Regions from separate parts of the Candidatus Mycolicibacterium alkanivorans genome, predicted to be linked through region 1. Evidence: predicted binding sites of a transcription regulator. Region 1 holds the regulator's gene; each other region holds the start of a gene.
What was found. Region 1 encodes LexA, which represses DNA repair genes until DNA is damaged. Its sites were predicted from a motif close to CGAACANNTGTTCG; they were not measured.
Positions count from the first base shown of each region.

Region 2: K9U37_RS01260 (HNH endonuclease signature motif containing protein) is a predicted target of LexA. The motif match lies at 6,622-6,635, and genes of this name have one in related genera.
Region 3: K9U37_RS19130 (error-prone DNA polymerase) is a predicted target of LexA. The motif match lies at 8,001-8,014, and genes of this name have one in related genera.

Region 1 is NZ_JAIVFL010000001.1:3,238,194-3,248,675, reverse strand. Features, by position in the region: gene dapF (diaminopimelate epimerase) at 1-841, shown strand, start outside; gene hflX (GTPase HflX) at 905-2,314, shown strand; gene K9U37_RS15910 (acyl-CoA dehydrogenase family protein) at 2,435-3,595, shown strand; gene K9U37_RS15905 (sunset domain-containing protein) at 3,787-5,790, shown strand; gene lexA (transcriptional repressor LexA) at 5,818-6,495, opposite strand; gene K9U37_RS15895 (LysM peptidoglycan-binding domain-containing protein) at 6,709-7,170, shown strand; gene nrdR (transcriptional regulator NrdR) at 7,274-7,738, shown strand; gene K9U37_RS15885 (PhzF family protein) at 7,745-8,431, opposite strand; gene K9U37_RS15880 (alpha/beta fold hydrolase) at 8,468-9,490, opposite strand; gene K9U37_RS15875 (proteasome assembly chaperone family protein) at 9,523-10,482, opposite strand, start outside.
Region 2 is NZ_JAIVFL010000001.1:226,605-237,086, reverse strand. Features, by position in the region: gene K9U37_RS01280 (Na+/H+ antiporter subunit E) at 1-6, opposite strand, end outside; gene K9U37_RS01275 (Na+/H+ antiporter subunit D) at 3-1,604, opposite strand; gene K9U37_RS01270 (Na(+)/H(+) antiporter subunit C) at 1,633-2,103, opposite strand; gene K9U37_RS01265 (Na+/H+ antiporter subunit A) at 2,100-5,006, opposite strand; gene K9U37_RS01260 (HNH endonuclease signature motif containing protein) at 5,220-6,608, opposite strand; gene K9U37_RS01255 (AAA family ATPase) at 6,769-8,970, opposite strand; gene pssA (CDP-diacylglycerol--serine O-phosphatidyltransferase) at 8,974-9,825, opposite strand; gene K9U37_RS01245 (phosphatidylserine decarboxylase) at 9,822-10,482, opposite strand, start outside.
Region 3 is NZ_JAIVFL010000001.1:3,912,055-3,922,536, reverse strand. Features, by position in the region: gene K9U37_RS19165 (fructose bisphosphate aldolase) at 1-600, opposite strand, end outside; gene imuA' (DnaE2-dependent mutagenesis accessory factor ImuA') at 785-1,471, shown strand; gene K9U37_RS19155 (DNA polymerase Y family protein) at 1,503-3,053, shown strand; gene K9U37_RS19150 (nucleoside hydrolase) at 3,044-4,105, opposite strand; gene K9U37_RS19145 (histidine phosphatase family protein) at 4,112-4,819, opposite strand; gene K9U37_RS19140 (VIT1/CCC1 transporter family protein) at 4,929-5,663, opposite strand; gene helR (RNA polymerase recycling motor ATPase HelR) at 5,660-7,867, opposite strand; gene K9U37_RS19130 (error-prone DNA polymerase) at 8,029-10,482, shown strand, end outside.

The DNA.
Region 1 (10,482 bases):
GAACGACTTCGTTGTGCTGCCCGACCTGCACGCGCAGCTGGACCTGGCGCCCGCCGCGGTGGCCGAGCTGTGCGATCGGCGCCGCGGCCTCGGTGCCGACGGCGTCCTGCGGGTCACCACCGCCGGGGCGGTAGTCGCCGCAGGCGTGCTCGACCGGCTGCCCGAGGGTGTCGAGGCCGGCGACTGGTACATGGACTACCGCAACGCCGACGGCTCGTTGGCCCAGATGTGCGGCAACGGCGTGCGGGTGTTCGCCCACTACCTGCGGGCCAGTGGACTCGAGCACCGCGACGAGTTCGTGGTCGGGTCGCTGGCCGGGCCACGTCCGGTGGTCGTGCACCGCGCCGACGCCGTCGACGCGGAGGTCACCGTGGAGATGGGAAAGGTCAACCGGCTCGGAACCGGGACCGCCACCGTCGGCGGACGGCAGTTCAGCGGCGTCGGCGTCGACGTCGGCAACCCCCACCTGGCGTGCCTGGTTCCCGGCCTCACCGAGACGGCGCTGGCCGCCCTCGACGTCGCCGCGCCGGTGGGGTTCGACCGTGGCCAGTTCCCCGGGGGCGTCAACGTCGAGATCCTCACCGAGCCCGTCGAGGGTGTGGTGTCGATGCGGGTGCACGAACGCGGCGTCGGTGAGACCCGGTCTTGCGGCACCGGCACAGTCGCCGCCGCGGTGGCCGCACTGGCCCACCTCGGCGCCTCGACCGGCACCCTTGCCGTGCGGATCCCGGGCGGCCGGGTCAGCGTGGAGATCAGCGACACCACCAGCTTCCTGCGCGGCCCCTCGGTGCTGGTGGCCCACGGCGAGATCGCCGACACATGGTGGGCGGCCCGACACTGACTGCTGGGGGCACGTTATTCGAATGCGCGGCGTTGTCCGTGCGTGACACCATCAGTACCACTTATGACTGAACCTGATTCGAGAACCCCCGAACCCAGCACCGGCGAACTCGCACTGGAGGACCGTGCCGCGCTGCGGCGCGTCGCCGGACTGTCCACCGAACTCGCCGACGTCTCCGAGGTCGAGTACCGCCAGCTCCGGCTCGAGCGCGTCGTGCTGGTCGGCGTATGGACCGAGGGCAGCGTCGCCGACGCCGACGCCAGCCTGGCCGAGCTGGCCGCATTGGCCGAGACGGCTGGCTCCGAGGTGCTCGAAGGCATGATCCAGCGCCGCGACAGACCGGACCCGAGCACCTACATCGGCTCGGGCAAGGCCCAGGAATTGCGCCAGATCGTCATCGCCACCGGCGCCGACACCGTCATCTGCGACGGCGAGCTGAGTCCCGCGCAGCTGACCGCGCTGGAGAAGGTGGTCAAGGTCAAGGTCATCGACCGCACCGCGCTGATCCTGGACATCTTCGCCCAGCACGCCTCCAGCCGCGAGGGCAAGGCGCAGGTGGCGCTGGCCCAGATGGAGTACATGCTGCCGCGGCTGCGCGGCTGGGGCGAATCGATGTCCCGGCAGGCCGGTGGCCGCGCCGGCGGCAGCGGCGGCGGGGTGGGCCTGCGCGGCCCGGGCGAGACCAAGATCGAGACCGACCGTCGCCGCATTCGCGAGCGAATGTCCAAGCTGCGCCGCGAAATCAAGGACATGAAGCAGATTCGCGACACCCAGCGCAGCCGGCGGCTGCACAGCGACGTGCCGTCGATCGCGATCGTCGGCTACACCAACGCCGGCAAGTCCAGCCTGCTCAACGCGCTGACCGGCGCCGGGGTGCTGGTGCAGAACGCGCTGTTCGCCACCCTCGAACCCACCACCCGTCGCGGCGAATTCGAGGACGGCAGGCAGTTCGTGCTCACCGACACCGTCGGCTTCGTGCGTCATCTGCCGACCCAGCTCGTCGAGGCCTTCCGCTCCACACTGGAGGAAGTCGTCGACGCCGACCTGCTGGTGCACGTGGTCGACGGGTCCGACGTCAACCCCATGGCCCAGATCGAGGCGGTACGCCAGGTCATCCGCGAGGTGCAGAACGAGCATCACGCCGCACCCGCGCCGGAGTTGTTGGTAGTCAACAAGATCGACGCCGCCGCCGACCTGACCCTGGCCCAGTTGCGCCGCGCACTGCCCGGCGCGGTATTCGTCTCGGCGCATACCGGTGACGGGCTCGACCGGCTGCGCAGCCGGCTCGGCGAACTTGTCGAGCCCCGCGAGATCGCCGTGGACGTGACGATCCCCTACGACCGGGGCGACCTCGTCGCGCGCCTGCACGAGGTGGGTCACGTCGATGCGACCGAGCACACCGAGGCCGGCACCCGCCTCAAGGCACGGGTGCCCGCCGCGCTGGCCGCCGGCCTGCGTCAGTACGCGACTTAGCCCGGCAAATCAATAACGTGTGAACTGTCGTGCGACGTCACGGCCCCATCATCCAACCAACCACCCGGTCGGTCTATTCTCGTCGCAAGAAGAGCGGAGCGATTCCTGGAGGGTCTATTCATGAGCAGCGCCATCAAGTACGAGCGGACGTTGTTCGAGCCGGAGCACGACCTGTTCCGGGAGTCGTACCGGGCGTTCCTCGAGCGGCACGTTGCCCCGTACCACGACCAGTGGGAGAAACAGAAGATCGTCGACCGCGGGGTCTGGCTCGAGGCCGGCAAGCAGGGCTTCCTGGGCATGGCCGTGCCCGAGGAGCACGGCGGCGGCGGCAACCCCGACTTCCGCTACAACACCATCGTCGCCGAGGAGACGGTCGCGGGCCGCTACAGCGGCCTGGGCTTCTCGCTGCACAACGACGTCGTCGCGCCGTATCTGCTCAGGCTGACCAACGAGGAGCAGAAGCAGCGCTGGCTGTCCAAGTTCTGCACCGGCGAGCTGATCACCGCCATCGCCATGACCGAGCCCGGCACCGGCAGTGACCTACAGGGCATCAAAACCCGCGCGATCAAGCAGGGTGACCACTACATCCTCAACGGCTCGAAGACGTTCATCACCAACGGCATCAACTCCGACCTCGTCATCGTCGTCGCGCAGACCGACCCCGACAAGGGCGCCCTGGGCTTCTCGCTGCTGGCCGTCGAGCGCGGCATGGAGGGCTTCGAGCGCGGCCGTCATCTCGACAAGATCGGCCTCGACGCGCAGGACACCGCAGAGCTGTCGTTCACCGATGTCACGGTGCCGGTGGAGAACCTGCTCGGCGAGGAGGGCCAGGGCTTCATTTACTTGATGCAGAACCTGCCGCAGGAGCGGATCTCGATCGCCATCATGGCCGCGGCCGCGATGGAGGCCGTGCTGGACGAGACGATCCAGTACACCAAGGAGCGCAAGGCGTTCGGCAAGCCGATCGGCTCGTTCCAGAACAGCCGGTTCCTGCTGGCCGAGCTGGCCACCGAGGCCACCGCGATGCGGATCATGGTCGACGAGTTCATCCGGCTGCACCTCGACGAGAAGCTGACCGCCGAGCAGGCCGCGATGGCCAAGTGGTACACCACCGAGGCCCAGGTCCGGCTCATCGACCGCTGCCTGCAGCTGCACGGCGGTTACGGCTACATGCGCGAATACACCGTGGCCCGGGCTTACCTGGATGCCCGCGTGCAGACCATCTACGGCGGGACGACCGAGATCATGAAGGAGATCATCGGCCGCAGCCTGGGCGTCTAGCCCGGGCCGGCGGGCTTTGGCCCCCTGGCGCGTCCCCGAGCCGGAAAACAGGGTTTCGATACCAGTTTTCCGTCGATTCGGGCGTTTCCGCGCGCCGTTTCGCGGATATTGCCGCGTGTCGTGTTCTGCTGACGCAGAGTTGACACGGACTATAACTAGAGGCATCTTGACCGGAACGGCGGGGAGCGTGCATGACCTGGCTTGGAAGTCGTCTCAGTAGAGGCACCGGGCGAATAGCGCTCGGCGTGTTCGCGACGGCGGCGGCAGCGGTACTCGTGGCCCCCGCGGCGGTGGCGACACCGGAGAGCGACGCGGCAAACGATGCCATCAACCAGGCCTGGCAAGCCGCCGGCGGCGACGGCTCGCCGGTGGGTGGCAGGGACGGCGACGTGTACCAGGTCGGCGACGGGTTCGCCCAGAATTTCTCCAGCGGGAAGATCTTCTTCACCGCGGGCACCGGCGCCCACCTGATCGACGGCGCGATCCTGGACAAGTACCAGGCGCTCGGCGGCCCGGCTGACAGCGATCTGGGATTCCCCACCATCGACGAGGTGACGGGCCTGCTCGGACCGAGCAGCCGGGTCAGCACGTTCAGCGCCAGTGACAAGCCGGCCATCTTCTGGACGCCCGACACCGGTGCGTGGGTGGTGCGTGGCGCCATCAACGCCGCGTGGGACGAGCTCGGCGGCTCCGGCGGAACCCTCGGCGCGCCCACCGGCGACGAGACCTACGACGGCGACGTCGTCAGCCAGAAGTTCTCCGGCGGCACGGTGTCGTACAACAACGCCACCAAGGTGTTCACCACCGACCCGCCGGACCTAGCCGCCAACCTCGCCGGCGTCGAGGTCCCGTCGGATGCCACCACGGCCATCAATCAGGCCTGGCGTGCCGCGGGCGGCCTTGCCGGTCCGCTCGGTGCGCGGCAGGGCGCCCAGTACACCGTCGGCGACAACGGCGCCGCGCAGGACTACTCGGGCGGCAAGATTTTCTACTCGCCGGCCACCGGTGCGCACGCCGCGACCGGCGCGATCCTGTCCAAGTACGACTCACTGGGCGGCCCGAAGAGCGATCTGGGCCTGCCGATCGGGACCGAGGCCGACGGCGGCGCCGCCAACAGCCGGGTCAGCGCCTTCAGCGCGCCGGACAAACCGGTGATCTTCTGGACGCCCGACACAGGCGCCATCGTTGTGCGCGGCGCCATCAACGCCGCGTGGGGCAAGCTCGGCGGAGCCACCGGGAAACTCGGGGTGCCCACCGGCGAACAGAAGACCGACGGCGACACCGTCACCCAGACCTTCAGTGGTGGCGAGATCTCGTTCAACACGGCCGCCAACACATTCAGCACCAAGCCGGCCGAGCTGGCCGGGCAGCTGTCGGGCATCGAGGTGCCCGCCGGCACACCGGGTCCCTCCGCGCCGGGAAAGTCCGGCAAGGGGCTCAACTGGCACTGGTGGTGGCTGCTGGTGATCATCCCGGCGCTGCTGTTGGTCAGCGTAATCGCGCTCGGCCTGATGCGGCTGCAGCGCCGGCGTGCCGCGCACCTCGATGACGAGGATTACGACGATGACGACCACTGGGCGGACGGTGGTCGGGTTCAGGTACCGCAGTCGTCGGGCTACGGCAGGTCGGCACCCGACGCGACGACCAAGACGATGCCGGGTCCCGAGGACGTTCTCGATGGCGACCAGGATTCCATCGACACCACGCCGACCCGCATTCCCTCCGAGCCCGAGCCCGAGACGGCACCGGAGCTGGTCGAGGTTCCCGCGGAGTTCGTCGAACATGAGGAGTACGCCGAAGTCGAGGAGGTCGACGAGGAGCCCAGCGATACCGGTCGCCACGCCGCAGTGAATCTCGAAGAGTCACAGTCGATGTGGAGGCTCAACATGGGCGAGCTCGGCACGCCGCGCCGCCGTCGCGCTGCCGAGGACGTCACGGTCGAGCCGGAAGACTATGCCCGGCCCGCGGAGGTTGTGGAATCCGGGGACGAGGAACAGCACGGTGCGGCCAAGCCGGCGATCCACTTGCCACTGGCCGATCCGTATCAGGCACCCGAAGGCTACGTCATCAAAGCCAACACGCATTCGGGTCTCTACTACACCCCGGATTGCGCCCTCTACGACCACACCGTTCCCGAAGTGTGGTTCGCCAGTGAGGAACTCGCGCAGGCGAACGGCTTTATCAAAGCCGAGTAGTCGCGGTCGGCAGGGACGGAGTCCCGGCTAGACCTTGCGGATGACGGTGACGACCTTGCCCAAGATGGCGGCGTCGTTTCCGGGAATCGGGTCGAACGCCGGATTGTGCGGCATCAGCCAGACCTGGCCGCCCGCGCGCTTGAAGGTCTTCACGGTGGCCTCGCCGTCGATCATCGCCGCCACGATGTCGCCGTTCTCGGCGACGTTCTGCTGGCGGATGACGACCCAGTCGCCGTCACAGATCGCCGCGTCGATCATGGACTCGCCCACAACCTTGAGCAGGAACAGCGAGCCTTCACCGACGAGTTCGCGCGGTAGCGGGAAGACGTCGGTGACGACCTCTTCGGCCAGAATGGGGCCGCCTGCCGCGATCCGGCCGAGGACCGGGACGAAGGTGGGTTCCGGCAGCGCGTCGGAGCCGGCGACCTCGGTTGCCGCGGGGGCAGCGGGGGCCGCGCGGTCGTCGGCACCACGCACGTCGACCGCGCGGGGCCGGTTCGGGTCGCGGCGCAGATAACCCTTTCGCTCCAGCGTGCGCAACTGGTGGGCCACCGACGACGTCGAGGTGAGGCCGACGGCATCGCCGATCTCACGGATGCTCGGGGGATAGCCACGGGTGGTGACCGAGGCGCGAATGACGTCGAGGATGGTGCGCTGCCGCTCGGTCAGTCCGGAGTCGGGAGTTGTCTCAGTGCGGTCGCTCATGGCGCCGAATGTAGTCGCACTGCCGACGAGAATCAAACATTTGTTCGAGCGTGTCGCATCGCGTCGCCGGCCTGATCGCGCTCCGCGAAAACTTGTCGGTGAGCCGCTCTATTCTTCCGACACGCTCGCTCGCATGTTCGAGTATCGAACACATGATCGAGTAGAATTCGAACACAAGAACGAACAGCGGGCGCCTCGACGGAAGGAGCGGACGTGACAGTCATCGACGATCGGCAGGTGGTTTCGTGGCCGTCGGGTTTCCGGCCGAGCCGGACCCCGGCCCGCCAGCGCCCCGGCTCATCGCGCCCCGGCCCATCGCGCCCCGCTGCGGCGCCGATGCGCTATCGCGGCACCGGCGTCCCGGTGTCGCAGGCCGTGCACAGCCGCAGGCCGGTCAGCACGGCGGTGACCATCGCCCTGGCCGGTCTGGCGGCGCTGATCACCCTGTGGCTCGGTTCGTTGGCGCACTTCAGTTCCGGCGCGGTGGCCCCGGCACAGATTCCCGATCAGCTCGCCGTCGTGCAGGTCCAGGCCGGGGAGTCCCTGGAGCAGGTCGCGGCGCGGGCGGCTCCGGACGCGCCGGTCAGCCAGGTGGTGCAGCGTATCCGCGACCTCAACAAGCTCGATTCGGCGTCGCTGGACGCCGGTCAGACGCTGATCGCACCGATCGGCTGATCGCGCCCCGGCCATGGACGGCGACACGGCGGGCCGGTGGACGGCGCAGGTAGGCTCTGGGTGGTTCACAACATCGGGCTGTACCGGCGGCGAAGGAGCGGTCATGCACTGTCCGTTCTGCCGGCACCCGGACTCCCGCGTGGTCGACTCCCGCGAGACCGATGAAGGCCAGGCGATTCGTCGCCGCAGATCCTGCCCCGAATGCGGGCGGCGGTTCACCACCGTGGAGACCGCGGTGCTGGCCGTCGTGAAGCGCAGCGGTGTCACCGAGCCGTTCAGCCGGGAAAAGGTGATCACTGGCGTGCGCCGGGCGTGTCAGGGCCGTCAGGTCGACGACGACGCGCTCAATCTGCTCGCCCAACAGGTCGAGGACACGGTACGGGCCGCGGGTTCGCCGGAGATTCCCAGCCACGAGGTGGGCCTGGCCATCCTCGGTCCGCTGCGCGAGCTCGACGAGGTCGCCTATCTTCGGTTCGCCTCGGTGTATCGGTCGTTCAGCTCCGCCGAGGACTTCGAGCGTGAGATCGAGGCGCTGCGCGCCCACCGCAGGGTCGGGACATCGGGCTGACGCCGATCAGCCGACGTGGCGTACTCCGTCGCTGACCACCCGACCGGCGACACCCACCCACCCCTCTGGACTCCACCTCGTGTAGAGCTGCGACCCCCTGCCCTGAGTGATCGTCAAGTCGCGGCTGAGGTAGTCGGTCATCCGCGCCGCGGCCGAACCAGTGGCCTCGTCCTCGGGAACGCCGAGTTCGTTGGCGAACATCCGGGAGCGGATGTGGCCGCGGTCGCGGTCCAGCCACGCCCACAGGTAGTGGTAGACGTCGTCGGGATAGGCGGCCGGATCGGCGGCCAGCAGCTCGTCGACCGAGGACAGGTCCTGGATGACGAACTCCGGAGACCACTCCGCGCGCGCCCGGATGACGGTGAGCGGTCCGTCTTCACTGATCTGCACGATGCCCGCGGGCACCTGCAGGGTGTGGATCGGTGTGCCCCGCTGCCGCAGCCACCAGGCGGCGCCCAACGTCGGGTGACCGGCGAAGGGCAGCTCGACGGCTGGGGTGAAGATTCGCGCGTGCGCGGTGGTCGACCCCGGCTCCGGCAGGTCGATGAATATCGTCTCGCTGTAACCCAATTCGGTGGCCAGGCGTTGTCGCTCACCGGCGGGCACGGCCGCGGCGTCGACCACTCCGAGTGGGTTGCCGAAGTTGCCCTCGGCATCGGTGAACACCCGCAAGACGCTCACGTCGACGGTCATGCCCCGACTCTACGACAGCTGGCGCGGCGGCAGGGCTCAGGTGGCGCTGCGTTCGTCGGTATCCATCGCATCGAGCACTGCCACCCGGGTGTCGAGCGAGCCGGTGACCGAACGCTCGCGGATCCCGGTGCGCAGGAGTTCGCGCAGCGCGGCCTGGTCGTATTCGGCCGGGGCGGTGGAACCGATGAATCGTTCGACGACCTCGACGAAACGGTCGGGGTCGTCGTGGAACGGGAAGTGCCCGGAGCGGGCGAAGATCTCCAGCTGCGAGCCGGGCATGGCGGAGTGCGCCATCAGGGCGTGGCTGACCGGGATCACGGCGTCCTGTTCGCCCCAAATCAATTGCACAGGAACGGATTCGGTCAGATAACATCGGTCGAGCATGGTGACCACCTGGCCGCGCCAGTCCACCACCGAGCGCAGCGTGCGGGTGAACGCCGAGGACGCGGTGGGTTCGGGTAGGTCGGTGAGGATCCGCAGCGCATCGGGGATGTCCCGGCCCAGGCCGGTGGATCCGAACAGGGCACCCAACGCCTGTCCGGCCACCTGCAGCGCAGGCAACACCATCGGCAGCCGCAGCAGCGCCAGCGCCTCACCGCCCAGCGGCAGCGAAGCGAACCGCAGCGCGACGTTGACGTCCTTGGTGACGCCCCCTGCCCCGATCAGGATGAGCCGCTCCACGAGCTGCGGGAACTGGTAGGCGAATTGCATGGCCACTCCGCCACCGAGTGAATGGCCGACCACGGTCACCCTGTCGACGTCGAGCACGCTCAGCATATCGCGCATGCCGTTGGCGTAGGCCGCCACCGAGTAGTCGGCCCGCGGTTTGTCGGACTGGCCGTGCCCCAGCAGGTCCGGTGCGATCACGGTGAACCGTTGGGCCAGCTTGCTGTGCACCGGGTGCCAGGTCGTCGAGTTGTCGCCGATCCCGTGGATCAGCAACAGCACTGGACCTGAACCGGCGACGCGAAACGCCCGGCGATAACCGTGGATGGTCCGGAAATGCAGCGTCGGAGTCACCTCTCGCACCGCCTGCAGATTGGGCTTTCGCTGCGTCATGTCCAACCTTGTCGTCGGCGCGGTGGACTCCGTCAGGTCTCGCCGTCGCCGCTGGGACCATCTTTGAAGTCGTCGGCATGCTCGGCCAGGAACCGCTCGAACTCCCCGGCCAATTCCTCGCCGCTGGGGAGTTCCTCGTCGCGGGCCAGCAACGACCGGTTCTCCTGAGCGGCAACGAATGCATCGTACTGTCGCTCCAGTGCGCTCACCACCCGAGCGACTTCGGGACTCGCGTCGACCTGCTCGTCGATCTTGGTCCGGATCGTGGCCCCGGCATCGGTCAGCGCGCGCAGCGGAAACGCCAGCGAAGCCGTCTTGGCGACTTGCTCGAGCAGCGCTTCGGCGGCGGCCGGGTAGTCGGTCTGGGCCAGGTAGTGCGGCACGTGCGCGGTGAACCCGAGCACCTCGTGCCCGTGCTGGGCCATCCGGTACTCCAGCAGATTGGACACGCTGGCCGGCACTTGCACCTCGCCCACCCACGGCTGATGGTCGGAGATGAGCTCCCGGTTGTTCGAGTGGGCGGTCATCGTCACCGGCCGGGTGTGCGGCACCGCCATCGGCATGGTGCCCAGCCCGATGGTCTGGCGCACGCCGAGCCGTTCGGCCAGCAGCCGCACCGCGGTGACGAACCGCTCCCATTTCAGGTCCGGCTCCAGGCCCGCCAGCAGCAGGAACGGCGTACCGAGGCTGTCGTGCAGGGCGTAGAGGTTCAGTTGCGGGTCTTCGTAGTGGGTGAAGTGGTCGGTCTTGAAGGTCATCGGCGGCCGGCGCGAGCGGTAGTCGAGCAGTTCGTCGATGGCGAAGGAGGCCACCAGTTCGGTGTCCAGGGTGTTCCTGAGGTGCTCGGCGGCCAGGCGGACGGCGTGCCCGGCGTCAGAGAATCCCTCCAGGGCGTGGATCAGCACCGGTCCCCGGCCGTCGGACGACGATAGCTGAGGTGCCGGAAACTCCAGCTCGTACATCCCGGGGTGTTCGGGGTGATAGTTCTGTGC
Region 2 (10,482 bases), 3.0 Mb from region 1:
CCTCATAGCCGTGTCCCCAGCACCGCGCTGATGTACTGGCCGCGGTCGAGCACCTCGTCGGCTGCGCGGTCGCTGTAGCCGAAGATCGGGCCGGCGGCCACCGTCAGCGCCAGCCCGACGGCGATGAGACCCATTGTCGGAGCGACCATTCCGACGGGCATCCGGCCGACGTCACCGCGGTCGTCGAACGCCACATCCTGCGAGTAGTCGTCCAGCAGCGCCGAGGGGGCGGAGTCGGCCATCGCGCCTTCCGGGGCGTCGGCACGGGCCCGCCAGAACGCCTTGGACCACACCCTGGCCACCACGTACAGCGTCAGCAGGCTGGTCACCACCGAACCCGCGACCAGCAGCCACGCGAGGACCGAGCCCTCCTGGGTTCCCGCCTCCAGTAGAGCCACCTTCCCGATGAACCCGGAAAAGGGCGGTATACCACCGAGATTCAATGCCGGAACCAAGAACACGAACGCCAGCAAGGGGCTGGCGGCGGCCAGCCCGCCCAGCCGGCGCAGCGTGGAGGCGCCGGCTTGTCGTTCGATCAGGCCGACCACCAGGAACAGCGTCGTCTGCACCACGATGTGGTGGGCCACGTAGTAGATCGCACCGGACATCCCCAGCCGGCTGGACAGCGCGATGCCGAACACCATGTAGCCGATGTGGCTGACCAGCGTGAAGGACAGCAGACGTTTGATGTCGCTCTGTGCGATCGCACCGAGAATGCCCACGAGCATGGTCAGCAGGGCTGCGACCAGCAGCACCCGGTCCAGGCCGCCGGCGGGGAACAGCAGGGAGTGGGCCCGGATGATCGCGTACACACCGACTTTGGTCAGCAGCCCGGCGAACACCGCGGTCACCGGTGCCGGCGCGGTGGGGTAGGAGTCGGGCAACCAGGACGACAGCGGGAACACCGCCGCCTTGATGCCGAAGGCCACCAGGAGAACCGCGAACAGGGCGCCGCGGGTGCCGCTGCTGATGTCGTGCAGGCGCACCGAGAGTTCGGCCATGTTCAACGTGCCGGCGGTGGCGTAGATCAGCGCCAGACCGATCAGGAAGATCAGCGAGGATACCATCGACACCATCACGTAGGCGATGCCGGCGCGGACCCGCTCCTGGCTGGCGCCGATGGTCAGCAGCACGAAGCTCGCCGAGAGCAGCACCTCGAAGCCGACATAGAGGTTGAACAGGTCACCGGCCAGGAAGGCCGTGCACACGCCGGCGGACAGCACGAGATAGGTGGGCAGGAAGATCGACACCGGCTGGCGGTCGTCGCCGTCACGGATGCCCTGGCCGATGGCGTAGAACACCACCGCAAGCAGGACGATCGCGGAGACCACCAGCATCAGCGCCGTCAGCCGGTCGGCCACCAGCGTGATGCCGACCGGGCCCAGCCCGGCATCGGTTGGCCCCCACCCGCCGACGTGCAGCGCCTGGGTGCCGTCGCGGTCGGTGAGGTACACCAGAACCGCGCACACCGCCAGCACCGCGCTGAGCGCGACCACGGTGATCAGCCGCTGCAGCCTGGGTTGGCGTCCCGCGATCAACGTCAGCGCGGCGGCCGCCAGGGGGATCAGTACCGGCAAAGGCATGAGAACACCCGCGATGCTCATGCGCGATCCGCCTTCGCTTCTCGCTGAGTCATCGTGACCCCTCATGCCCGGGCAGCGCGTCCAACTCGTCGGGCTCGTCGGTGTCTCGGGCCGGGACGGGCGCCGGTGCATCCTCGTCGATGAAGGACGCCTCCTCGTCGGACAGCTTGGAGACCCGGGTGTCCTCAGGGTCGTTGCCGACTTCCTCTTCGGTCGTCAACCGGAACGAGCGGTAGGTCAGGGCGAGCACGAATGCGGCGATGCCCATTGCGATCACGATCGCAGTCAGGATCATGCCCTGCGCCAACGGGTCTGCCGTAGTAGTCGCCGAGCCGCTCGCGCGGCCGCGGACCGGGGGATTGCCCGACGGGCCGCCGACGGTGAGGATCAACAGGTTGACGGCATTGCCGACGAGCAACAGTCCCAACAACATTCGGGTCAGGTTGCGTGAGAGCAGCAGGTACACCCCGCAACTGATGAGGCCGCCGATGATGACGAGGGGAACAAGGTAGGCGATCACGACGTCCCCACCTTCTCGGAGACGCTCGACGTCTCGGCCATCTCGACGTCGATGCGCGCCCCGAGGCTGCGCAGCACGTCGAGCACCAGGCCGACCACGATGAGGTACACGCCCAGGTCGAAGAACAGCGCGGTGACGATCTTGACCGTGCCGAGCAGCGGCAGCTGCAGCGAGATCACCGCCGAGGACAGAGCAGGCGCGCCGAGCAGCATCGAACCCACCGCGGTGCCCGCCGACAGCGCCAGCCCGGCGCCGAGGATCTTGCCGGCGTCCAGCGGCAGGGTCTCGCCGAGTTCGTAGCGTCCGCCGGCCAAGTACCGCAGCACCAGCGCCAGACCGGCGGTCAGCCCGCCGGCGAATCCGCCGCCGGGGCTGTTGTGCCCGGTGAAGAAGAAGTACACCGACAGCACCATGATGAGCGGGAAGATCATCCGGGTCGCGACCTCGAGCACAAGCGAGCGGTAGCGCGGGTCGCGCAACTCGCTGCCGCGCAGCCAGGTGGTATCGCTGACCGACGGGCTGTACGGCACCGGTGGCAAAGCGCCGATGTCGGGCTGGACGGCGTCGGAAACCCTTGGCGCCGAACCGAACCGGCGATTACGGAACACCAGCGAGGCCACGCCGGTGGCGGCGACCACCAGCACCGAGATCTCCCCGAGGGTGTCCCAGGCACGGATGTCGACCAACAGGACGTTGACGGTGTTGGCGCCGTGACCGCGGTAGTAAGCGGCGTCGGGTAGCAGCTCGGCGATCGGGGTGGTGGTGCGGGCGGCCTGGGCGGAGACCGCCAGCGCGGCGACGGTGGCGCCGACGGCCAGGGCGAGCAGCGCCTTGGGCAGCCGATTGCGCTTGACGCCCGCCTCGTCGGCCTCGGCCGGCAGCGTCCGCAGCACCAGCAAGAAGATCACCAGGGTCAGGGTCTCCACCAGGAACTGCGTCAGCGCCAGGTCGGGCGCGCCGTGCAGGGCGAAGATCACGCCGCAGCCGTAGCCGGTGATGCCGACGAGGAGCACCGCCGCCAGTCGGTTCCGCATCACCGTGGCAGCGACGGCCGCGGCAAGGATGAGCAGGCCGACCACGGGTTGGACGACGGAATCCCACAGCCGGAAATCGGGCTGATCGCGTGCGCCGAGCAGGAGGACCGCGACGGGCAGCAGCACCAGCGTGGACAGGATCACCGACTGGGTGATCGGGATCGAACCGCGCTGGGTGACCGCCGTCAGCCGCACCGACGCCACGTCGGCCCCGCGGATGATCGCGTCGTAGACGCGGTCGGCGTTGGCCAGCGGCTGGTAACGGCCGATGCGGGCCCGGCGCAGCCGTTCGCGGCTGAAGAAGGCCGCGGTGCCGGCCGCCAAGACGACGATCGACAGCAGCACCGGGAGCCCGAAGCCGTGCCAGAGTTCCAACGTGTAGTCGCCGTCGCCGGGACCCGCGGCGGGCAGGGTGCCGGCGTAGTCGTCGAGGGTGTGGTCGAGCCGACTGGGGGCCAGGCCGAAGAACAAGCCGGCTGCGGCGAGGATCGCCGGTGGGATCAGGAACGTCGCCGGCGGCCGGTGCAGGTTGGCCACCAGGGTCGTCGGGCCGCGCGAACCCTTGCGCGCGAACGCCCCCCACAGGAACCGCAGCGAATAGATGGTGGTGAACACCGAGCCGAACACCACACCCGCCAGCACCACCGGTGCCCAGGCGCCCAGCGACCCGCTGTGCGCGATGGTCTCGAAGTCGGCCTCTTTGGCGACGAAGCCCAGAAACGGGGGCAGCGCGGCCATGCTCGCCGTCGCGCCGGCGGCGATGACGAACAACCCCGGCATCCGGCGGCCCAGCCAGGCCAGTCTGCGGATGTCGCGGGTGCCGGTGGAGTGGTCGATCACGCCGACCACCATGAACAGCGTGGCCTTGAACAGCGCGTGTGCGCACAGCATGGCCAGCCCGGCCAGCATCAGGTCCCGGCCGCCCCCGCCCACCATCACGGAGATGAAGCCGAGTTGGCTGACCGTGCCGAAGGCGAGGATGAGCTTGAGATCGTACTCGCGCACTGCGCGCCAGCCGGCAAGCAGCATGGTCACCAGGCCGAGGGTGATGACGGTCGGGCGCCAGCCGGGGGAGTCGGCGAAGCCGGGAGCCAGCCGGGCGATGAGGTAGACCCCGGCCTTGACCATGGCGGCGGCGTGCAGGTACGCGCTGACCGGGGTGGGTGCGGCCATGGCGCCGGGCAGCCAGAAGTGGAACGGCACGATGGCCGATTTCGACAGCGCCCCGATGAGCACCAGCACGACGCCGACGCCGACGGCCACCCCGTGCGGGGGCGCGAGCACCAGTTGCGAGAGCAGATAGGTTCCGGCGGTGTGGCCGAGGATGACGATTCCGGCCAGCATCGCCAGGCCGCCGGCGGTGGTGACCAGCAGCGCCTGCATGGCGGCACGGCGGCTGGTGGCCCGCTCGGCGTAATGGCCGACGAGCAGGAACGACAACACCGTCGTCAGCTCCCAGAACGTGTAGAGCAGCAGCATGTTGTCGGTGACCACCAGGCCGAACATCGCCCCGGAGAAGGCGACGAGTTCAGCGGCGAAGCTCGGCAGGCGGTTCTCGGTGTGCCCGTCGCGGTGATGGAAGTACTCCGCGCAGTAGAACAGCACCAGAGCGCCGATGCCGAGCACCAGCACGCTCATCACCGCGGACAGCGTGTCGAATCGCAGGGTGATGTTCATCGACAGTTCGGGCACCCACGGAATGTCGACGGCCGGGGCGGGTCGCCCGGCCTGCGGCCAGTTCAGGCTCACCCAGATCAGCGAGGCCGCGGGCACCAGTGCCAGCGGATAGAAGGCCAGCCGTCCCCAGCGGTGCACGAGCAGCGGCGCCACCGCGGCGGCGATCGCATGCGCGAGCAGGATCACGAGCATGGCACTCCGATCTGGGGGTCGGTCGGGGTGTCAGCCAAGGATTTCGGCTAGGTATTGACTGCCAGTCTACGTTGTTGACCCCGCCGCATAATTCTTGCCTGCCGACCCGCCGCACGCAGCGAGTCCTTGTCGGCGCCGAAAGAGTATGAGCACAAAGCACTTTCAGTGCTCACCGCATGCCAATCTAATGGCTGCCCGATCCGATAGCGCGCCTCAGCCGTCGTCGTCCTCGCCATTGTCGAGCAATCGTTCGGGGTGGTGGACGTCATTGACGCGGGGTGGCCCGGTGCCGTCGGACCAGGCGATGCGGCCATCGTCCATGACGGTCGTGGTGTAGGTGCCGTCGCTCGCGGCTGCGTGGTCGCAGCCGCAGCCGAAGAAGAGATTGTCCGCGTCGGTGGGTCCGCCGGCACTCCACTCGTGCGCGTGGTGGATCTCGCAGTCGCAGCCGGGCACGAAGCAGTTGGGTTTGGTGCAACCGCGGTCGCGAGCGTGGCAGATGATGCGGTGGTCGGTGGTGGCCAGCCGCTTGCTGCGGCCCAGATAGAGCGGGCGGGCCGAATGATCTTCGAATACCGCGAGGTAGTGGATCGACTCGCCGGCCAGCCGGATCAGCTCGCGCATCGGGAGGCGACCTGTGCCGCCGGTCCTTGCCGACGGCGGCATCGGCACGGCCGGATCAACCGCTGCGCGCGCGGCCTGCTCGAGTTCGGCCAGCGTCGTCGTCACCACGACAGAGATGGGTGCGCCGCGGTGCTGCCCGAGTCCTCCGGATGCGATCGCCGTCTTGCACGCGAGCTTGATCGCGTCGTGGCAACGCTGTTCGGGGCTTCTTCTGTCTCGTTCGGCATCGCCATCGGGGTGGTGCCGGCCCGGTCGGACCACAGCGCCCACCGCCTCCAGGTAGGCCCGTGCCTCCGGGTCCAGCCAGCCGGTCAGCCGACTCATCCCGTCCGGTCCTTGCCGTCCCAGCGCGAGCCCGCGTCGCCGGGCGCGGTCCTCGTCGGTGAAGTTACCGTCGGGGTTGAGGCAGTCCGCGATGACCGTGCCGATCGCGGTGACGAACTGTGCATCCTGTGACCTCGCGTGGCCGACCAGCGTTCGTTCGGCTTTCTCCTTCTGGGCAGCCGAGACCGCGGCGGGCAGTCCGTCGAGCGCGCGGCACACCGCGGCGATGTGGTCGTCACTCAGCTCGCCGGCGTTGACGGCGTCGGCCAGTTCGGGCAGTTCCGGGGCCACCGGCGGTCCGGTCAGCGACCGGCGGGGGCGGATTCGTGCCGCCACCCGGAAACGCCGCCTGACCTCCCCGGCGGTCAGCCGCAATCGGGATGCAAGCACGTCTCGCACCTTGACACCGGCCGGCGATCCCGGATTGTCGCAACCGTCGACCGGGGCCGCTATCTCACCGAACATCCGGTAGGACAACCCACGGTTGAGACGGTGCTGGGCCTCCAGGCGTCCGGCCACCTCGACGCGAAAGGCATTGCCCGCCAGATCGGTACACGTCGCGCGCAGGCGGTCATAGGCCGCGTCTACCGCGTCAAGTTCCGCGCGAACCGCAGCGTGCACCGCCTCGGCGGTCAACAGTCCGGCGCCATCCATGAACCCAGGCTATCGAACAAACATTCGATGATTTCGGTCCAGTGGCCGACCTGTGGATGAAACGGGATCTGTGGATAAACGGTCCAGCCTCAGTGCTGGACTGACAGCGTGTCCGAACATCAAGTGGTCAGCGCTGGACTCACAGTCGAGACCGGCATTGTCAGCGGCCTGCGGCGAAGGCCCGCAGCGCCTCGACCTGAGCCGGATCCAGTGAGGGCCGCACGGATTCGCGTGCCTTGGCGACATCTTCGGCGGTGACGTCGGCGGCGTCGATCGAACGCCGCATCGCAGTCAGCGCGGCCTCGCGCAGCAGTGCCACGCAGTCTGCCGCGCTGTAGCCGTCCAGATCGCCGGCCAGCGCGTCGAGGTCGACCCCCTTGGACAGCGGCACCGACTTGCCCGCCGTACGCAGAATCTCCTTGCGCGCCTCAGCATCCGGTGGCTCGACGAACACCAGCTTCTCCAGGCGGCCCGGCCGCAGCAGCGCCGGATCGATCAGATCGGGGCGGTTGGTGGCACCGAGCACCACCACGTCGCGCAGAGGCTCGATACCATCGAGTTCGGTCAGCAGTGCCGCCACCACCCGGTCGGTCACGCCGGAGTCGAAGCTCTGTCCGCGCCGCGGTGCCAGCGCATCGATCTCGTCGAGGAACACCAGCGACGGCGCGGAATCCCTTGCCCGCCGGAATAATTCACGGACCGCCTTCTCCGACGAGCCCACCCACTTGTCCATCAGTTCGGCACCTTTGACGGCGTGCACGCTCAGCCGGCCGGAGCTGGCCAGCGCCCGCACCACGAAGGTCTTGCCGCAACCCGGAGGGCCATACAGCAGAACACCTTTCGGCGGGTCCACCCCGAGGCGGGCGAAGGTGTCGGGATGCTGCAGCGGCCACAACACCGCCTCGGTGAGCGCCTGCTTGGTCTCGGCCATGTCGCCGACGTCGTCGAGGGTGACCGAGCCGACCGAGACCTCCTGGGTGGCCGAGCGGGACAGCGGCCGGATCACCGTCAGCGCACCCTTGAGGTCCTCCTGGGTCAGCGTCGGCGGCTTGCCGTCCTCACTGGCGCGTGCCGCCGCCCGCATCGCAGCCTCCCGCACCAGCGCCGCCAGATCAGCGCGCACGAATCCTGGCGTACGGTCCGCGATTTCATCCAGCTTGATGTCCTGGGCCGGAACGTCGCGCAGCAGCACCTCCAGTAGCGCCTTGCGGGTGGCGCCGTCGGGCAGACTCAGGCCGAGCTCGCGGTCGCACAGGTCCGGGCCGCGCAGCCGCGAGTCGAGTACGTCGGGCTGCTGGGAGGTGGCCACCATCGCCACGCCGGGCGCTGCGACCGCCTTTCGCAACTCGGCCAGAATCATCGTGGCGACCGGCTCGGCCGGTGCGGGCAGCAGCGCGTCGATGTCGGTGATCAGCAGCACGCCACCGCCGTTGCAGACGGTGGCAACGGCGTCGGCGACGGCCTTCTGCCGGTCGGGGGCGGCCAGTGCGCCGGTGTCGGGACCGTCGAGTTCGACCAGGCGGCGCCCCGCGCACACCGCGCGCACCAGCGTGGCCTTGCCCACGCCGGCTGGTCCGGTGATCAGTACACCCAGATTCGGTTTGGCGCCAAGCTTTTCCAGCAGGGCGGGCTCGTCGAGGGCCAGCTTGAGCCATTCGGCGAGCCGGCCGGCCTGCACATGCTGGCCTTTGAGGTCGTCGATGGACACCGGCGGGGCTTGCGGCCACACCATGGGCGGGCTCACCGCGGCGCCGGGTGCCTGCGTCGGAGTCCTACCGTCACCCCAGGTGACCGACGAATTGGGTTGCACGCTCACCGGTCCCGCGGGATCCGTTCCGGTTACGGTCAGCAGCTCGGAGGTCCACGTGATGCCCACCGAGGACGCCAGCGCCGAACTGGCCCGCGACGTCGAGGTGCCCGGGCCGAGGTCGCGCGGCAGCAGCGAGACCGTGTCGCCCACCGTCATCACTTTGCCCAGCAGCGCCTGGCGCAGCGTCGCCGACGACACCGACTGGGTGGCCAAGGTCGATCCGCGCACCGTCACTGACCGTGCGCCGTAGACGGTCACGGCCGAGACCAGCACCGTAGTGTCCTCCCGCAGGCCGGCGTTGGACAACATCACGTCGTCGAGCAGGGCTGTGCCGGCCGGGGTGCCCGGCGGCGCCACTCCGGCCACCGCGGCGGTGGTGCGAGAACCCGTGAGCGACACCGCATCCCACTCACGGATGCCGAGAGCGGCGATGGCCTCGGGATGCAGCCGCACCACACCGCGCCGCGAATCCAGCGCCGCGGTGTTCAGCCGCGCCGTCAGTGCCAGACTCGAGGCCGGTGGAGGTGCGCCGGCGAAGCTCAGATCGGACATCGCTCAGCGGCCCGGTCTACGCAGGCCGAGCCGGGCCACCGACCGGCGGTTGGGGTGCTGTGCGCGCCGGGTCGCCCGCCGGGCGGCACGCTGCTGGCGCGGCCGGTCGTTCCAGGCCTCGGGGTGCGCGGCCACCCAGCGCTGGCTGCGCACGGCGAACGGGATGTGGATGACGTAGGCGGCGATGGTCACCAGGATCACCAGGTACGGGAAGACGAATGCCGCGGCCACCCCGATGGCCAGCAGTGCCAACAGCGGAGCCACCACGTTGGGCTGCACCGCGAACGTGTGGATCTTGCGCATCGGGATACGACTGACCACGAGCAGTGAAACGCCGACCATCCACAGCGACACCGCCCAGTAGGAGGTCCACCAGCCATCGCCCCACTGCATCTTGGCGGCCAGCGGGCCGATGGCGCCGATGGCCCCCGCCGGTGCGGGCATGCCGACGAAGTACTCCTTGGTGTAGGCCGGTAGGTCGGCGTCGAGCAGGGCGTTGTAGCGAGCCAGTCGCAGCACGATGCACACGGCGTAGAGCAGGACCACGATCCAGCCGACCCGGGTGTTGGACAGCAGCAGCGCCCACACGATGAACGCCGGCGCCACGCCGAAGTTCACCGCGTCGGCCAGCGAGTCGATCTCTTCGCCCATCCGGGAGGTGGCCTTGAGCACCCGGGCGATGCGCCCGTCGAGCGCGTCGAGGATCGCCGCGGCGGCCAGCAGGGCCATCGACTCGGTGGGCCGGTTGTCCAGCGCGTACTTCACCGAGGTCAGACCCAGGCAGATGGCCAGCACCGTCACGGCGCTGGGCAGCAACCGGGAACTGATGAGCGCACGGGGGCGGGGTTTGATCACGGCAACTGGGCCAATACCGTCTCGCCGGCCAGCGCCCGCTGGCCCGGTTCGACCAGGATCTGCGAGCCCGCGGGCAGGTAGGTGTCGAGCCGGGAGCCGAACCGGATCAGCCCGTAGGTGTCGCCGATGGCGACTCTGTCTCCGGCGTGGACGTCGCAGATGATGCGACGCGCGATCAGCCCGGCGATCTGTACGACCACCACGTCCCGTCCTTCCGGAGTGCGGATGAGCACACTGTTGCGTTCATTGTCCTCACTGGCGGCCGCGAGATCGGCCGAATGGAAGCTACCCGGGCGATACTGCACGTCGACGACCTCGCCGCTGATCGGTATGCGCTGTACATGAGCATCGAGCAAAGACAGGAAGATGCTCACCCGGGGTACCGGACCGGTGCCCAGGCCCAGCTCCGCCGGCGGCTCGGCCTCTTCGATCAGGCAGATCAGCCCGTCGGCGGGGGCCACGACCACACCGGGGCGGCTCGGTGGCTTGCGCGGCGGATGCCGGAAGAAGCCGGCGTTGGCGACCGCGACGGCCAGCCCGGCACGGCGCACCCAGCGGTTGCGGTGACCGACGGCCGCGACCACCAACCCAGCCGAGATGAACGGCAGACCGGCGCGGTGGACCGGTGGAACCGAGGAGCGCACCAGCGCTGCCAGC
Region 3 (10,482 bases), 670 kb from region 1:
GAGGTGGTCGATGATCGCGGCTTTGAGCTGGTCTTCGGCCTCGCCCTTCTTGGGGCTGTGGATGTCGACCTCGGGTTCGATGATCGGCACCAGACCGGCGGCCAGGATCTGGCGGGCCACCTCGAACTGCTGGTCCACCACCGCATCGAGGCCGCCGCCGGGCAGCTTGATGACCGAGCGCATCTTGGTGCCGAAGATGCCCTTGTCCACGGCGCGGGCCAGCAGGTCGTCCAGGCCGGCGATGGGCTTCATCACCTGCCCGCCGTCCTCCTCGGCGGCAAGACCCTTGTCGACCTTGAGGATCGGCACGACCTTCTTGACGTTCCAGAGGTAGTCGGCGGTGGGGCGGCCCTCGATGTCGCGGTCCATGGTCATCTCGAACAGGATCGCGGCCAGGATCCGGTCGCCGTCGAAGCTCGGGCTGGTGATGATCCGGGTCCGCATCTGGTGAACCAGGTCGAACATCTGCTCGTCACCGGAGTACGCGTCCTCGGCGATGCCGTAGAGTTTCAGCGCCTTCGGTGTGCTGCCCCCGCTCTGGTCGAGCGCGGCGACGAAGCCAGCTCCGTTGGCGATCTTGTCGGCCTGCTCGGTATTCATGTGTTCCCCTTTCCCTGCGGTTCCGTCATTGGGTTTGCCGCTTGAATGCATGGTGCCAGCACGCCGATCGTCGGCTGGGTGGGGGCTGGCTGATCGCTTGACGCTGTCGGGGGGTTGGTGTTTACTCATAGAGTCGAACATACATTCGAACACAGTGGATGTCGATCGCAGCTGGAGGTGGGCGATGACGGCGGCGATTGCCCTGGAAAAGCGGCAGCTTGACCGTGCTGAGCAGCTACAACAGCTCCGTCGCCAGATGGCGGCGGTGTCCGGGAAGGTGGGTGGCACCCGCCCTGTCACCGAGCGGGACGACGAGCTTCTTCCGGCCTCGGAAACTTTGCTGCCGGTGCCAGAATCGCTGGCTGACGTGCTCCCGGCAGGGTTGCCCCGCGGCGCGGTGGCGGTGGCTTCCGGAGCCCTCTCGCTGCCGGTGAGCATGGCCGCCGCGGTGACGGCCGGCGGTGGCCATGTGGCCGTCGTCGGACTGCCGGATTTCGGTCTGCTGGCCGCCGCGGAGATGGGTGCCGACCTGAGCCGGCTCGCGGTGATCCCGGATCCGGGAACCGACCCCGTCGAGGTGGCCGCGGTGCTGATGGACGGGATGGACCTGGTGGTGGTCGGCTTGGCCGGCCGAACCGTGACCGCCACCCGGGCGCGGGCAGTGGTGGCCCGGGCCCGGCAGAAGGGCTGCACCGTGGTGGTCACTCGGGGGGAGTGGCAGGACGCCTCGATCCGGCTCGATGCCCGGGTGCGCGGCTACGAGATGACCGCTGGTCGCGCAGGTGTTCCGGTACCGGGTTGTGGCCGGATCAGCCGGGTGCAGTTGTCCGTGCGTGCGCGGGGGCGCGCCGTCCGGTCGAGGGTGGGCTGATGTGACCGCCCGGGTGCTGGCGATCTGGTGCATGGACTGGCCGGCCGTCGCCGCGGCCGTGGCGGCGGGGCTGCCGGCGACAGCCCCCGTCGCGGTCACCTTGGCCAACCGGGTGATCGCCTGTTCGGCGGCGGCACGCGCGACCGGTGTGCGTCGCGGGCTGCGCCGGCGCGAGTCGCAGGCGCGCTGTCCGCAGCTGCATGTGGTCACCGCCGACCCGGCCCGTGATGCCCGGTTCTTCGAAGGGGTGACGGCGGCGGTCGACGAGGTGGTGCCCCGTGCGGAGGTGCTGCGGCCGGGCCTGCTGGTGCTTTCGGTTCGCGGGGCCGCCCGCTACTTCGGCTCCGAGCAGGTGGCCGCCGAGCGGCTGGTGGACGCCGTCGCCGCGGCCGGCGCCGAATGCCAGGTGGGAGTCGCCGATCAGATGGCGACGGCCGTGTTCGCCGCCCGGGCCGGACGTGTGCTCGAGCCCGGTGCGGATGCGGCGTTCCTGTCGGGGCTGTCGATCCGGCAGCTGGCCACCGAACCGAGCCTGTCCGGTCCCGGTCGCGAAGAGCTGGCCGATCTGTTGTGGCGCATGGGTATTCGCACTCTGGGTCAGTTCGCCGAGCTGTCCCGTAGCGACGTCGCCTCCCGGTTCGGGGCCGACGCGGTGGCCGCCCATCGGTTCGCCCGCGCTGAGCCGGTGCGCGGACCGTCGGGCCGCGAGCCGCCGCCGGAACTCGACGCCGTGCTCACCTGCGATCCGCCGATCGACCGGGTCGACGCGGCGGCATTCGCGGGGCGGACGCTGGCCGCGAGCCTGCACTCCAGGCTGGGGTCGGCCGGGGTCGGCTGCACCCGGCTGGCCATCCACGCCGTCACCGCCAACGGCGGCGAGCTGACCCGGGTGTGGCGGTGCGCCGAGCCGTTGACCGAGGACGCCACCGCCGACCGGGTGCGCTGGCAGCTCGACGGCTGGCTCACTCGAGCCAGGCCCACCGACCGGCCGAGTGCCCCGGTGACGATGCTGCGGCTGCAGCCGGTGGAAGTTGTTTCCGCAGAGGCGCTTCAGCTGCCGCTGTGGGGCGGCGTCGGGGAGGAGGACCGGTTGCGGGCCCGGCGGGCACTGGTGCGGGTGCAGGGCCTGCTGGGGCAGGAGGCCGTGCAGCTGCCGGTCCTGTCCGGCGGTCGCGGGCCCGCCGAGCGCATCACCTTGACCCCGCTCGGCGACGAGTTGGTGCCCAGGGCCGACCCCGACCGGCCGTGGCCGGGGCGGCTGCCCGAGCCGGCGCCGACCGTGCTTCTCGACGATCCGGTGGAACTGCTTGACGCCCAGGGCAATCCGGTCCGGGTGACCTCGCGCGGGATCTTCAGCGCCGAGCCGGCCCGGCTGGACGGCCAGTACCGGGGTGAGCTGAGTTGGTGGGCCGGGCCGTGGCCGGTCGACGAACGGTGGTGGGACCAGGCCGAGCAATCCCGGGCAGGCCGCACGGCGCGCGTTCAGGTGTTGGTGGGCAACCGGTCCGATGAAGAACCGGGGACCGCGCTGCTGCTGTGTTATCGCCAGCGGCGGTGGTACCTCGAAGGGGTCTACGAATGAACCAGACGCCGCGCGAACGGGCCGACCCGCTCGATGAACCGGTCGAAGAAGGCTGCCGGGTCGACGTCGACCCCGATGTGCGCGTTGGGTTCCCGACCCCACCGCCGGCTCCAGTCGGCGATCGTCATACCGCGTGTCAGTGTCCCGGTCAGTTCGACGTCGACGGTGGTCGCCCGGGTCGCGACGATGCCGGGATCCAGTGCCACCGCCGCCGCCAGGGGGTCGTGCAGATGGGCCAGATAGCCCTCGCCCTGGTCGAAGTGGAACTCGAAGTAGAACCGCATCGCGTCCTCGAGTGCGCGGATCAGCGGGTTGTCGGCCACCGAACGGGTTCCCCTGGCGTCGAGCACACTCATCGCCACCGACGACGCCTCGGCTGCATTGGCCAGCCGGCTCAATATCGCCGGCGTCAGCGCGATGTTCTCGGTCAGGTTCAGCCCGCACACTGTCGGAAGCTGATGCGGTTCAATCGCTTTCGATTCCGCGGCCCGCCCCCACACGGCGAATACCTCGGCGGCGGCCTCAGGGTCGACGCTGATGTTCCACTCGGACACCGGCGTGGTGTTGCCGCGGTAATCGAACGATCCGCCCATGATGGCCAGCCGCCGCAACAGCGACGGCAGCTCAGGTTCGGCGCGGGCGGCCAGCGCGAGGTTGGTCAGCGGACCGGTCACCAGGCCGATCAGCTCACCGGGGTGGGCGTGCGCGGCGCGGACCCAGGCCTCGGCGGAGTCGTAGGACGTGAGTTTGCGGTCGTGGGCGGGTAGCTCGGCGTAACCCAGACCCGCAGGGCCATGGGTATCTTCGGCGGTTCGCATCGTGTCAGCCAGCGGCTGTTCGGCTCCCCGCGAGACCGGGATGTCACCGGCCCGGCATAGTTCGAGCAGCCCGAGGTTGTTGCGGCAGACCTGGTCGACGTCGACGTTGCCGCCCGTGGAGGCGACGCCCACCAACTCGGCGTCGGAACTGGCGATCAGATAGACCAGTGCCATCGCATCGTCGACGCCGGTGTCGACATCGGCGAAGACGGGCAGCGCCTCGTGATGGGCCATGTCAGCTCAGAACGAGCCGATGCCGTCCCAGTCTGCGAGCGTCCAGCCGATCACCGGATTGCCGGTGATCACCACCCGGCCGGTGTTGGGCAGCGGGTGGTCGGTCATCAGGCTGTCCTTGCCGTTGCGCACGTTCATCAGTGTCCACAGCATGATCGACGCGGCGCTGGAGAAGGCGACGGGCTTGGTGTCCCCGCTTTCGTAGATGCGCTGCACCGCGGAGGTGAACTTGCCATTGAACTCCCGCCCGCTGACCGATCCCGGGATGCTGAAGTTGGTGTCGCCTCGCATCCAGTCCATCGGCGCCACCATGTACGTCGCGCCGGCGCGGTCCATCTGCTCGCCGTTGAACCAGCCCGCGGATATCTCGTTGAGTCCTGGCAGCACGTTGACGGGTTCACCCAGCGCCATGGACATCGGTGCGGCAGTCTGCTGGGTGCGGACCATCTCCGAGGCGTAGATGCCGTCGTAGCCGTTGCCCTTCAGCCGGTTGGCCACCGCTGCCGCCTGCTGCTCCCCGGCAGCGGTCAGCGACGGTCCCGGGACCTCGGTGTTGATCACCCCGTCGGCATTGGACTGCGACTCCGCGTGCCGGATGAACGTCAGCGTGATAGTGCGTTCCTTGGGTGCGGGAGTACTGCACGAGGCGACGAGGAAGACCGCGAAGAGAGCGGCGATCACCGCGAGGATGGATCGGGTTCGCGACAGGTGCATGGGAATAGCGTGCCTTGTCGACGGCCTCGGCGGGTGAGATTTTCAGCAGTGCGACGAATGGACCGAGCGAGACACGATCTCTACGCTCTCGGTGCCGTAGCGCCGACGGTCAGCCGACCGCGCCGCCCACCAGGTGGCCGATGCCGAAGGTGATCAGCATGGCCAGCGCCCCGCCGATGACCACCCGCTGAATCGCGCGGGCGACGTTGGCTCCGCCCAGGCGGGCGCTGGCCCAGCCGGTGAACGCCAGGGCGGTGAGCACGGCGACGAACGTGATGGGTATGCGAACCGGTGGCGGCGGCAGCAGGATTGCCAGCAGCGGCAGGATCGCGCCCACGGTGAAGGCGATGGCCGAGGAGAACGCGGCCTGCCACGGATTGGTCAGCTCCTCGGGGTCGATGCCCAGCTCGGCGTCGATGTGCGCGGCGAACGCGTCGTGATCGGTCAGCTCCTGGGCCACGGTGCGGGCGGTGGCCGCCGACAGCCCCTTGGCCTCGTAGAGCGCGGTGAGCTCCTCGAACTCGGCGTCCGGCTGGGTGGTCAGTTCACCGCGTTCCTTCTTGAGCAGGGCCTTCTCGGTGTCGCGCTGGGTGCTCACCGAGACGTACTCGCCGACCGCCATCGACAGCGCACCGGCCGCCAGTCCGGCGATGCCCGCGGTGAAGATGGGGCCGCGGTCCATGGTGGCGGCTGCGACGCCGACGACGATTCCGGCGGTCGACACGATGCCGTCGTTGGCGCCGAGCACCCCGGCGCGAAGCCAGTTCAGCCGGCTACCGATGCCGCTGTGGTGTGGCTCGGCGGGATGCAGCTGCGGATCAGACGAATCGGGTGTCGCGGTCACGAGTGAATCGTAGGCCTTAGCCCGGCCAGCGCCGGAGGCAGCGGGCCCTGATGTACCACGCCGAGGCGCTGGGTGGCCCGGGTGAGGGCGACGTAGAGGTCGGCCGCGCCACGCGGTCCGTCGGCCAGGATCCGGTCCGGCTCCGCCACCAGGACAGCGTCGAACTCCAGGCCCTTGGTCTCCGACGGTGCCACCGCGCCGGGCACGTCCGGTGGCCCGATCACGATGCTGGTGCCGTCGCGGGCAGCCTCCTGCGCCACGAAGTCGTCGACGGCGGCGGACAGCTGGTCGGCGGTGACGCGCCGCGACCAGGGCCGAATGCCGCACGCGCGCACCGACTCCGGTGGCCGGACGCCGGGTGCGAACTCGGCGAGCAGCGACGCGGCGACCGCCATGATCTCGGCGGGGGTGCGGTAGTTCACCGACAGCGACCGATAGACCCAGCGGTCGGGCACGTACGGTTCCAGCATCGCGGCCCACGACGTCGCCCCGGCCGGCGAACGCCGTTGCGCCAGATCGCCGACCACAGTGAACGACCGGCTCGGGCAGCGGCGCATCAACACCCGCCAGTCCATCTCGGACAGTTCCTGTGCCTCGTCGACAACGACGTGGCGATACGTCCAGTCGCGGTCGGCGGCCGCGCGTTCGGCGAGTTCGCGGGTGTCACGCTCGAGGAATCGCTCCGCTAAGTCCTCGGCGCCGATCAAGTCCTGGGCAAGCAGATGGTCCTCGTCGTCCATCAGGTCCTCGCGGGCGATCATGTTCTCCAACACCCCTGCGGCATAACGGGTCTCGGCCCTGCGTACCCGTTCGCCGGCATCATCGTCGGGCTTGTCGCGGCCCAGCAGATCGACCAGTTCGTCGAGCAGCGGCACGTCCGACACCGTCCAGGCATCCCCGACTTCCCGCTGTAGCGCCGGGTCGGCACCGGCCGCATGCAGCCGCTCCGCCGAGGTGCACAACGTGGCCAGCAGCTCCTGCGGGGTCAGGATGGGCCAGAGCTGGTCGAGCGCGGCGACGAACCGGGGGTTGTCGTCGAGCTCGCTGAGCAGATCGGCCCGCACCTTCTCCCAGGCCTCGCGGTTGTCGCGGGTCAGCCAGCCGCGCCCGATCCGGGCGATGGCCCGCTCGGTCAGCACATAGGTGACGATCTCGCGGAACACCGCGCGGGCCGCGTTGTGCGGTAGCCCGCTGGAGCGGGCCTCATCGACGGCCCACTGGGCGGTGTCGGCCTCGATCCGCATCGTGACGTCGGCCAACGGGATCTCCAGCGGATGCTCGGGCAGGCGTTGACGGTCGGCGACCGCCGCCGCGAGCACATCGAGCATGGCCAGGGAGCCTTTGATCCGGGCGACGTCCGCGGTGTCCTCGGCGGTGACGTGCAGTCCGGGAACCAGGTCGCCGACTGTCATGAACACGACCTCCGACTCACCCAGCGACGGAAGCACGCGTCCGATGTGGTTCATGAACGCCTCGTTGGGGCCGACGACCAGCACACCGTGGCGTTCGATCCGGGCCCGCTGGGTGTAGAGCAGATAGGCGACGCGGTGCAGGGCCACCACGGTCTTGCCGGTACCCGGGCCGCCCTCGATCACCAGGACACCGGGGTGATCGAGCCGGATGATCTCGTCCTGTTCGGCCTGGATCGTCGCGACGATGTCGCGCATGCCGTCACCGCGGGACGCGTTGACCGCGGCGAGCAGAGCCGCGTCACTGCTGAACGGGTTGTCATCGACGGCGTCGGGGTCTGGGCGGCCGAAGACCTCGTCGGTGAAATCGACCAGGCGGCGTCCTCGGGAATGGAACTGACGGCGCCGGCGCATGCCCTCCGGGCTGGCCGCTGTGGCGATGTAGAACGCGCGTGCGGCCGGTGCCCGCCAGTCGAGCAGCAGCGGTTCGTGGTCGTTGTGCTCGTCGAAGATCCCGATGCGGCCGACGTAGAGCCGTTCCCCCGAGATGGCGTCCAACCGTCCGAAACACAGGCCATGGTCGGCCACGTCCAGCCGCGTCATCGACCGGGCCAGCGCCTGGACCTCGGCGTCCCTGGCCACCAGGGTCCCTCCGTCCTGGACGTCGATCGGCCCCCCGAGCGCGGCGCGGTACTGGGCCATGACCCGCATGCGCTTGGTGTCGAGCCGGTCGTAGAGCCCGGCCAGGTAGCCGCGCTCAGACTCCAGTTCGTGGTCGTGCGCGTGAGTCGACATGGCTCACTTCCCCCCTCGATTTCGTAGTTCGACCAGTGAGTTTGCGCCGACGGCCCGGTCTTGCCGCAAGCCCGCGGGTGCGTTGATGGTTTGACGGGGCAGAAGCTCTCAAGATACCCACCACCCTGTCTCTAGAACGTATGTTCGATTATGCTGCTGGCATGGACTGGCGTAACGGGCCTCTGAGCTGGGGCGAGATGGAGCGGGTGCTCAACAGCAAGCCGCGCCGGTCAGGCATGTCGCTGGGGGAGCCGCATGCCGACGGCGGCGACAGCCCGGCCTGGTCCCGCAGGCGTGAACCCTACGAGCCGACCGGCGAACGTCCACTGCGCTCGACCGTTCCCTACGCCGAACTGCACGCCCATTCGGCTTACAGCTTCCTCGACGGGGCAAGCACCCCGGAGGAACTTGTCGAGGAGGCCGTCCGGCTGGACCTGCGGGCCATCGCGCTCACCGACCACGACGGGCTCTACGGCGTGGTGCGGTTCGCTGAGGCCGCCAAGGAACTCGACATGCGCACCGTCTTCGGCGCCGAGCTGTCGCTGGGTAATACCGCGCGCACCGAGGTTCCCGACCCACCCGGGCCGCACCTGCTGGTGTTGGCCCGCGGGCCCGAGGGATACCGCCGGTTGTCCCGCCAGATCGCCCGGGCGCATCTGGCCGGCGGTGAGAAGGGCAAGCCGCGCTACGACTACGACAGCCTCACCGAGGCCGCCGGAGGGCACTGGCACATCCTGACGGGATGTCGCAAAGGACATGTACGCCAAGCACTTTCGAACGGAGGTCCGGAGGCCGCGGTCAAAGCGCTAGCCGATCTGGTCGATCGGTTCGGAAGTGACCGGGTCAGCATCGAACTCACTCACCATGGTGATCCGCTCGACGGCGAACGCAACGCCGCGCTGGCCGCGCTGGCCCCGAGGTTCGGGCTGACGGTCCTGGCCACCACCGCCGCGCATGTCGCCGAGCCTGAACGCGGCAGACTGGCCATGGCGATGGGCGCGATCCGCGCCCGTCAGTCACTGGAGGAGGCCGCCGGGTGGCTGGCGCCGCTGGGTGGCGCGCACCTGCGGTCGGGGGACGAGATGGCCCGGCTGTTCTTCCAGTATCCCGAAGTGCTCACCGCGGCAGCCGATCTCGGTGAGCAGTGTGCCTTCGAGCTTGCCCTGATCGCCCCGCAGCTGCCACCGTTCGACACACCCGACGGGCACACCGAGGGCAGCTGGCTGCGCGAGCTGACCATGCTCGGCGCGGCTGCGCGCTACGGCCCGCGCGCCTCCGCGCCGGAGGCGTACACCCAGATCGAGCGGGAACTCGACGTCATCGGCAAGCTGAAGTTCCCGGGCTACTTCCTGGTGGTGCACGACATCACCCAGTTCTGCCGGCGCAACGACATCCTGTGCCAGGGCCGGGGATCGGCGGCCAACTCGGCGGTCTGCTACGCGCTGGGGGTCACCGCCGTCGACCCGGTCGCCAACGGTCTGCTCTTCGAACGGTTCCTGTCCCTGGCCCGCGACGGACCACCCGACATCGACATCGACATCGAATCCGACCTGCGCGAGAAGGCCATCCAGTACGTCTACGACCGCTACGGCCGCGACTACGCCGCGCAGGTCGCCAACGTCATCACCTATCGCGGGCGCAGTGCGGTGCGCGACATGGCCCGCGCCCTCGGCTTTTCCCAGGGTCAGCAGGATGCCTGGAGCAAGCAGATCAGCCGCTGGAACACGCTGCGAGAGCAGCAATTGGACGGCGCGGCCGACTCACCGGACGTCGAGGACATTCCCGAGCCGGTGATCGACCTGGCGACGCAGATCAGGAACCTGCCCCGGCACATGGGCATCCACTCCGGGGGCATGGTGATCTGCGACCGTCCGATCGCCGACGTGTGCCCGGTGGAGTGGGCGCGCATGGAGAACCGCAGCGTGCTGCAGTGGGACAAAGACGATTGCGCGGCAATCGGTTTGGTGAAGTTCGACCTGCTCGGTCTCGGCATGCTCTCGGCGCTGCACTACGCCATCGACCTGCTCGCCGAGCACAAGGGCATCGAAGTCGACCTGGCCCGTCTCGACCTCTCCGAGCCCGCGGTCTACGAGATGCTGCAGAAGGCCGACTCCGTCGGAGTGTTCCAGGTGGAGTCCCGCGCACAGATGGCCACCCTGCCGCGGCTGAAGCCGCGGGTGTTCTACGACCTGGTGGTGGAGGTGGCGCTGATCCGGCCCGGGCCCATCCAGGGCGGTTCGGTACATCCCTACATCAAGCGACGCAACGGCCTGGAACCCGTCACCTACGACCATTCGTCGATGGAGCCGGCGCTGCGAAAGACGTTGGGGGTGCCGCTGTTCCAGGAACAACTCATGCAACTGGCGGTGGACTGTGCCGGCTTCTCGGCTGCCGAGGCCGACCAGCTGCGCCGGGCCATGGGGTCCAAGCGCTCCACCGAGAAGATGCGACGACTGCGTGACCGGTTCTATGCCGGCATGGCCCAGCGGCACGGCATCACCGGCGAGGTCGCCGACCGGATCTACGAGAAGCTGGAGGCATTCGCCAATTTCGGTTTCCCGGAGAGTCATTCGCTGAGCTTCGCCTCGCTGGTGTTCTACTCGTCCTGGTTCAAG